3 regions of the Nonomuraea sp. NPDC049714 genome follow, and region 3 is predicted to be linked to each of the others. Evidence: riboswitches for the same ligand, from Rfam matches in the RefSeq annotation. Region 3 holds a riboswitch; each other region holds the start of a gene.
The links. Region 3 has a riboswitch for S-adenosylmethionine ahead of thrC (threonine synthase). Riboswitches for the same ligand answer to the same signal wherever they lie in the genome.
Positions count from the first base shown of each region.

Region 1: linked by a shared signal. The riboswitch ahead of ACIBQX_RS14690 (GNAT family N-acetyltransferase) and the one ahead of thrC (threonine synthase) in region 3 are both predicted to bind S-adenosylmethionine.
Region 2: linked by a shared signal. The riboswitch ahead of ACIBQX_RS40005 (aminotransferase class V-fold PLP-dependent enzyme) and the one ahead of thrC (threonine synthase) in region 3 are both predicted to bind S-adenosylmethionine.

Region 1 covers NZ_JBITLM010000003.1:309,947-312,205, forward strand. The annotation lists gene ACIBQX_RS14680 (ABC transporter substrate-binding protein) at 1-115, shown strand, start outside; gene ACIBQX_RS14685 (endo alpha-1,4 polygalactosaminidase) at 148-1,041, shown strand; SAM riboswitch class I at 1,116-1,203, shown strand; gene ACIBQX_RS14690 (GNAT family N-acetyltransferase) at 1,209-1,829, shown strand; gene ACIBQX_RS14695 (hypothetical protein) at 2,175-2,259, shown strand, end outside.
Region 2 covers NZ_JBITLM010000013.1:287,664-289,922, forward strand. The annotation lists gene ACIBQX_RS40005 (aminotransferase class V-fold PLP-dependent enzyme) at 1-921, opposite strand, end outside; SAM riboswitch class IV at 962-1,077, opposite strand; gene ACIBQX_RS40010 (cytochrome P450) at 1,141-2,259, shown strand, end outside.
Region 3 covers NZ_JBITLM010000028.1:6,320-8,578, forward strand. The annotation lists gene ACIBQX_RS50080 (MoaD/ThiS family protein) at 1-111, opposite strand, end outside; gene thrC (threonine synthase) at 137-1,369, opposite strand; SAM riboswitch class I at 1,383-1,524, opposite strand; gene ACIBQX_RS50090 (RNA polymerase sigma factor) at 1,609-2,163, opposite strand; gene ACIBQX_RS50095 (trehalose-6-phosphate synthase) at 2,195-2,259, shown strand, end outside.

The DNA of each region.
Region 1 (2,259 bases), on a different contig from region 3:
GATCAACCAGATCGTGGGCACCGCGCTCGACGAGGTCTGGCTCGGCCAGAAGGACGCCAAGACCGCCCTGACAGCGGCGAACCAGCAAGTGAACGGCCTGTTCGCGGGAGGCTGAGATCATGAGTCCCCCCTAGCGAGAGGCAGAGCATGCGACTTCCCCGGCATCTGATCGCGGCGCTGGCCGCCTTCTGCACCGTCGCACTGACCGGGACGGCCCAGGCGGAGACCCGGACACAGGCGCGACCCGCGCCCACCGCCGCCTCCGAAAAGGTCGAACTGCCCGCCCCCGTCCCCTGTCCCGGCTGCTGGCGGCCCGCGCTGAGGACGAGCTGGCAGTGGCAGCTCGCGTCCGTGCCCAAGGAACCGTTCAGCGATGTCACGATGTACGACATCGACGGCTTCGACGCCACGGCCGCGACCGTGCGCCGCCTGCACGCCACCAAGGCGGGCCGCAAGGTCGTCTGCTACATCAGCGCCGGATCGTACGAGGACTGGCGGAAGGACGAGGGCGACTTCCCCGCCTCGGTGCTCGGCGACCCGCTCGACGAGGAGTGGGAGGGCGAGCGCTGGCTCGACATCCGCAAGTACACCGGCGCCCTGGGCGACGTCATGCGAGCCCGCCTGGACATGTGCAAGGCCAAGGGCTTCGACGCGGTCGAGTTCGACAACGTCGACGGCTACACCAACGAGACCGGCTTCGACCTCGACGCCGCCGACCAGCTGCGTTACAACGCATGGCTGGCCAACGAGGCCCACACCCGCGGCCTGTCCGCCGGTCTGAAGAACGACCTCGCCCAGATCCCCGCGCTGCTGCCGTACTTCGACTGGGCGCTCAACGAGCAGTGCTGGCAGTACAAGGAGTGCACGACGAAGCAGAACGGCGACTACGGCTACGACCGGTTCGTCGCGGCGGGCAAGGCGGTGTTCACGGTCGAGTACGAGCTGCCCACCTCGAAGTTCTGCACCAAGTCCAACGCCCAGAACTTCAACTCGCTGAAGAAGAAACTGAAACTGGACGCGTACCGAGTCGCCTGCCGATAGCCATCCCCGGTCGTGCGCCGCCCCGCACGACCGGGCCTTCTTGACGTGATCCCCGGACGGCCGAGAGGATGGCGGCTTCATCCAGAGGATCCGAGGGACCTGGCCCGGCGACGATCCGGCAACCTGCCTGCGCGAAGGTGCCAATGCCAGGAACGATGAGGAGAGCCATGCGGCCGCGGCTTGACGTTCCCGTGCTCCACGGATCGCTCGTACGACTGGAACCGCTCACCGCGGGTCACACGGCGGATCTCGTACGGGCGGCAGAGGAGGATCGTTCCTCCTACGCCTACACCCTGGTGCCACGGGCCACCGAGATGGGCGCCTACCTGGCGGCGCAGTTCGCCCGCGAACGCGAGGGACTGATCCCCTTCGCCCAGGTTCGAGTGGCGGACGGGATGGCGGTGGGCTGCACCGCCTTCTGGAACCCGCGCACCTGGCCGGCCCGACCGGAGCTCCGCGCCATCGAGATCGGCTGGACCTGGCTCGCCGCCTCGGCCCAGGGCACCGGGATCAACGTCGAGGCGAAGCTCCTGCTGTTCACCTACGCGTTCGAGACGTTGGGCGTGACCCGCGTGGACCTCAAGACCGACGCCCGCAACGAACGCTCCCGCCACGCGATCGAACGCCTCGGCGCCTGTTTCGAGGGCGTGCTGCGCAACTGGTCACCATCGTGGGCCCCCGGTGAGGAGGGGCAGCTACGCGACTCCGCCATGTTCTCGGTCATCGACACCGAATGGCCCGCCGTCAAGTCGTCCCTGCACGCCCGCCTCGAAGTCACCGATCCATGACAAAGCTGTGCACCTCTTTCCGCCCCGCGTACGCACGCACGGTCGCCGCCCCCTCCCCCAGCACACCCACGAGAGAAACACCCAGCGGCCCGATCTCCTGTTCCTCCCGCTCACAGCTCAGGAGGTCGCAGAGTCATCCAGCGACAATTAATAAAGCCGCAGCAGAAACCCTGGACCATGCTCATTAGGGCCCGTCGCCGCGGGTGAAGACGGGGACAGGGGCGACGCCGGCCCGATGGGCACGAAGGACCGAGATGGACGGTGACCTTCCGCTCCGGGGGCGCGTCGTCTAGAGATAGCAAGAGCTGCTGAGTTGAGGCTTCCGGAAGCCTGTTCTTGTGCATCATGATCGATAAGCTGATCACTATGGGCGGCGGCGAACCATCTCTCCAACTGGCGGACGTGACCACCGCATTGACCACGGCGCTCA
Region 2 (2,259 bases), on a different contig from region 3:
GGTGAGGGCGTCGCAGGCGGCGGCGAGCGCGATGGCGCCCAGCACGTTCGGGGTGCCGGCCTCGTGCCGGGGCTCGGGGTCGTCGTGCCAGTCGGCGGCCTGCCCGGCCTGCCCGACCGAGCGCACCGCGCCGCCGCCCTTCAGGTACGGCTCGCCGTCCGCCAGCCAGTCACGGCGGCCCAGCAGCACCCCCGCGCCGAAGGGGGCGTACAGCTTGTGCCCGGAGAAGGCCACGTAGTCCAGGTCGAGCGCGGTCAGGTTGATCGGGCGGTGCGGCACGAGCTGGGCGGCGTCGACCAGGATGCGGGCGCCGTGCCGGTGCGCGATGTGGGCCAGGGCCGCGATTGGCCACAGCTCGCCGGTGACGTTGGAGGCGGCGGTGACGACGAGCAGCTTGGGCCCGTCGACCCCGGCCAGCGCCTCGTCGGCGGCGCGGACCGCCTCGCCGGGGAAGGCGGGCGGCGCGAGTCGTACGGTCCGCTTCCAGGGCAGCAGTGAGGCATGGTGCTCGGTGTCGAAGACGATCACGGTGGTGTCGTCCGGCAGGCAGCGGGCCAGCAGGTTGGTGGCGTCGGTGGTGTTGCGGGTGAAGATGACGGCGTCGTCGGGGCGGGCGCCGGCGAAGGCCCGTACGGTGTGGCGGGCCTGCTCGTAGCGGGCGGTGGTGAGCTGGGAGGCGTATCCCGCGCCGCGGTGCACGCTGGAGTAGGCCGGGAGCGCTGCCGTGACGGCCGCGCTGACCGGCTCCAGACAGGGGGCGCTGGCGGCGTAGTCGAGGTTGGCGTAGCCGACCAGCTTGCCGCCCTTGACGGGCACCTCGAGGTCGGCGCCGAGCACGGCGGGGATGGTCCTGCCCTGCCGGACGGGGGCGGCGGCCTGGTCCTGCTGGGGAGCGTTGCTGAAGATCGTCAACGTGGGCACGGCGAAACTCCTGAGGTCGTCGGACCCCTGGAGACCACGGAGCCCGCGCTTGCCCGCCACACCTCGTGACGGACCAGGTCTTCACCCGGGGCACCCCGCCGCGGACGCGAGGGTTGCCGGCCAGCGAGCCGGGGCTTGACGCTGGCACTCATGACCTACGTCAGGCACTATAACCGACACCCGCCCATGGAAGGCAACCCCCGCCTTTAGGATGCACTTGTGCGCTTTGATCCCTGGAATCCCGATTTCGTGGCCGACCCGTACGGGGTCTACGCCGAGCTGAGGCAGCAGGCCCCGGTCAGCTTCTTCGAGCCGACGGGCCAGTGGCTGATCGCCCGCCACGCCGACGTGAACGCCCTGCTCAGGGATCGCCGCCTGGGCCGGTCCTACCTGCAGGTGGCCACGCACGAGGAGTTCGGCCAGGAGCCGGAGCCGGAGTTCCAGGAGCCGTTCTGGCGGGTGATCAGGGCGGGCATGCTCGACGTCGAGCCGCCGGTGCACACCCGGCTGCGCCGCCTGGTCTCCAGGGCGTTCACCCCGCGCATGGTGGAGTCGCTGCGCCCCCGCGTGCGGGCCATCGCGGGCGGCCTGGTGGACGCGTTCGTCGAGCGGGGCGGCGGCGACCTCGTCGCCGAGGTGGCCGAGCCGCTCCCGGTGACGGTGATCGCGGAGATGCTCGGCATCCCCGACGCCGACCGCCACCTGCTGCGCCCCTGGTCGGCTGACATCTGCGGGATGTACGAGCTCAACCCGGCCCCCGAGGCGCAGCACACGGCCGTCCGGGCGGCGTCGGAGTTCGCCGGCTACCTCAAGGAGCTGGCCCGCGAGCGGGCGGCCCGGCCCGGTGACGACCTGATCAGCGCGCTCGCCCAGATCGACGAGCTCACCGAGGACGAGCTGGTCGGCACCTGTGTGCTGCTGCTCAACGCGGGCCACGAGGCCACGGTGAACGTGACGGGCAACGGCTGGTGGTCCCTGTTCAGGAACCCGGCCGAGCTCGTACGCCTGCGGGAGGATCGCGGGCTGCTGCCGACGGCGATCGAGGAGCTGATGCGGTGGGACACGCCGCTGCAGATGTTCGAGCGCTGGGTGCTGGAGGACATCGAGGTCGGCGGGGTCGTCATCCCGCGCGGCGTGGAGGTCGCGCTGCTGTTCGGCTCGGCCAACCGCGACGGGGAGGTGTTCGGCGACCCGGACCGGCTCGACGTGGGCCGGGTGGACAATCCGCACATCTCCTTCGGCGCGGGCATCCACTTCTGCCTGGGAGCGCCGCTGGCCAGGATCGAGCTGATCGAGTCGTTCGGTGCGCTGATGGACCGCGCGCCGAAGCTGGAGCTC
Region 3 (2,259 bases):
GGAGTCGAGCTTGGCGAGCACGTCACGCAGGGTCGCGCCCTCTCCACTCACCTCCGCGCTACCGCCGGTGTAGGTGCGAAGGATGGTGGGAATCCGCACAGAAACACTCATGAATAAACCTCGCCTTTCCTGATTGTCAGACAGTCGCGCGGAACGCGTCGAGAGAGGGCCGGATCACGGCCGTGGGCTGGGCGTCGTCGGCGATGACGTCGAGCGTCTTGAGCCCGTCGCCGGTGTTGAGCACCACGGTCTCCAACTCCGGGTCGAGCCGCCCGGTGTCGACGAGCTTCTTCAGCACGCCCACCGTGACGCCGCCCGCCGTCTCGGCGAAGATGCCCTCGGTCGAGGCCAGCAGCTTGATCGCCGCGACGATCTCGGGGTCCGTGACGTCCTCCACAGCGCCGCCGGTGCGGCGGGCGATGTCGAGCACGTAAGGGCCGTCGGCGGGGTTGCCGATGGCCAGCGACTTGGCGATGGTGTCGGGCTTGACCGGCTGGACCACGTCGTGGCCCGCCTTGTAGGCCGTGGACACCGGCGAGCAGCCGAGCGCCTGCGCGCCGTAGATCTTGTACGGGCCGTCCTCGACGAGCCCGAGCTCGATCAGCTCCTTGAAGCCCTTGTCGATCTTCGTGAGCTGAGAGCCGGAGGCCACCGGGATGATGATCTGCTCGGGCAGCTTCCAGCCGAGCTGCTCGGCGATCTCGTAGGCGAGCGTCTTGGAGCCCTCGGCGTAATAGGGCCTCAGGTTGACGTTGACGAAGCCCCACTTGTCGCCCATCGGGTCACCGATGAGCTCGGAGCAGAACCGGTTGACCTCGTCGTAGGTGCCCTCGATGCCGACGAGCCTGCCGCCGAACACGCGGGCCATGGCGATCTTGGCCTGCTCCAGCCCCGCGGGGATGAACACGCAGGCGTCCAGCCCGGCCCTGGCGGCCGCGGCCGTCACGGCGCCGGCCAGGTTGCCGGTGGAGGAGCAGGACAGGGTGTGGAAGCCGAAGTTGCGCGCCGCCTCGACGGCGATGGCCACCACCCGGTCCTTGAAGGAGTGGGTGGGGTTGCCGGAGTCGTCCTTCACGTGGAGGGACCTGATGCCCAGCGCCTTGCCGAGGTTGCCCGCCTTGACCAGCTTGGTCCAGCCGGGGTTCATGTTGGGCTTGGTGGCGACGTCGGCCGGCACCGGCAGGAGCGCGCGGTACCGCCAGATGTTGGCCGGTCCGGCCTCGATGGAGGCCCGGGTGACGTTGCCGAAATCGTAGGCCGCTTCGAGCGGCCCGAAACACTCCGAACAGGCGAAGCTCGGGCCGAGCGGATAGCGGGTGCCGCACTCGCGGCAGGAGAGAGCGACGGCGGGACCGAAGTCGAGCGACATGAAGCGAGGCCTTCCCTCATCTTCGCCCGTGGCCACCCTGACCACGGACCGGAATTGGCACCTAGTCCCGGTCGGCCTCGCCAGGTCGCGAGTCACAAGCCGGGAGGGTTGCCGGGGCTTCGCAGGGCCGGTCCCTCCACCCCTCTGGATGAGCAATATTCAGTTGTTGCTGCTGACCGGACTCTACCCAATCAATCGCGTGACCTGCCCGGTCATCTCAGCATGCGAGATATGAGGTCTCATCGGTAGTCTTCGCCCAGCGCCGCCTGGACATATTTGCGGGCCTGGTGGATACGCGACTTGGCGGTGCCGAGCGGGATCTTGAGCTGCTCGGCCACCTCGCTGTAGTCGAGCTGGACGATGTCGCGCAGCACCAGCGCCTGGGCCAGATCGGGCTTGTCGGCCTCCAGCGCCTCCATGGCGTCGAGCAGGTCGAGCCGCGATCCGGCGATCACGCTGACCCGGCGGACGTCGGGCTTCTGCATGGGCAGCTCGTCGGAGGTCTGCTCGGCCGACCTGCGCTTCAGCGAGCGGTAGGTGGTGCGCGCGCAGTTGGCGGTCACGATGTGCAGCCAGGTGCTGAACCTGGCCCGCCCCTCGAACCGCCCGATGTTGCGCGCGACGGCGAGCAAGGTGTCCTGCGCCGCCTCCTCCGCGTCCTGGTGGTAGGGCAGGATGCGGGCGCAGTGCCGCAGCACGTCCGGCTCGATCCTCCGCAGGAGTTCGCCGAGTGCGCGATGATCTCCGACGGCGGCGGAGCGGGCCAGTTCCTCGGTTAGCTCATCAAGCGCCATAGCTGGGATCCTAAGGTCGGAGGGAGCTTTAATGAACAGCATCCTGCTCGCCTCGAACAGAGGCCCGGTCTCGTTCACCGTATCCGAGGACGGTGA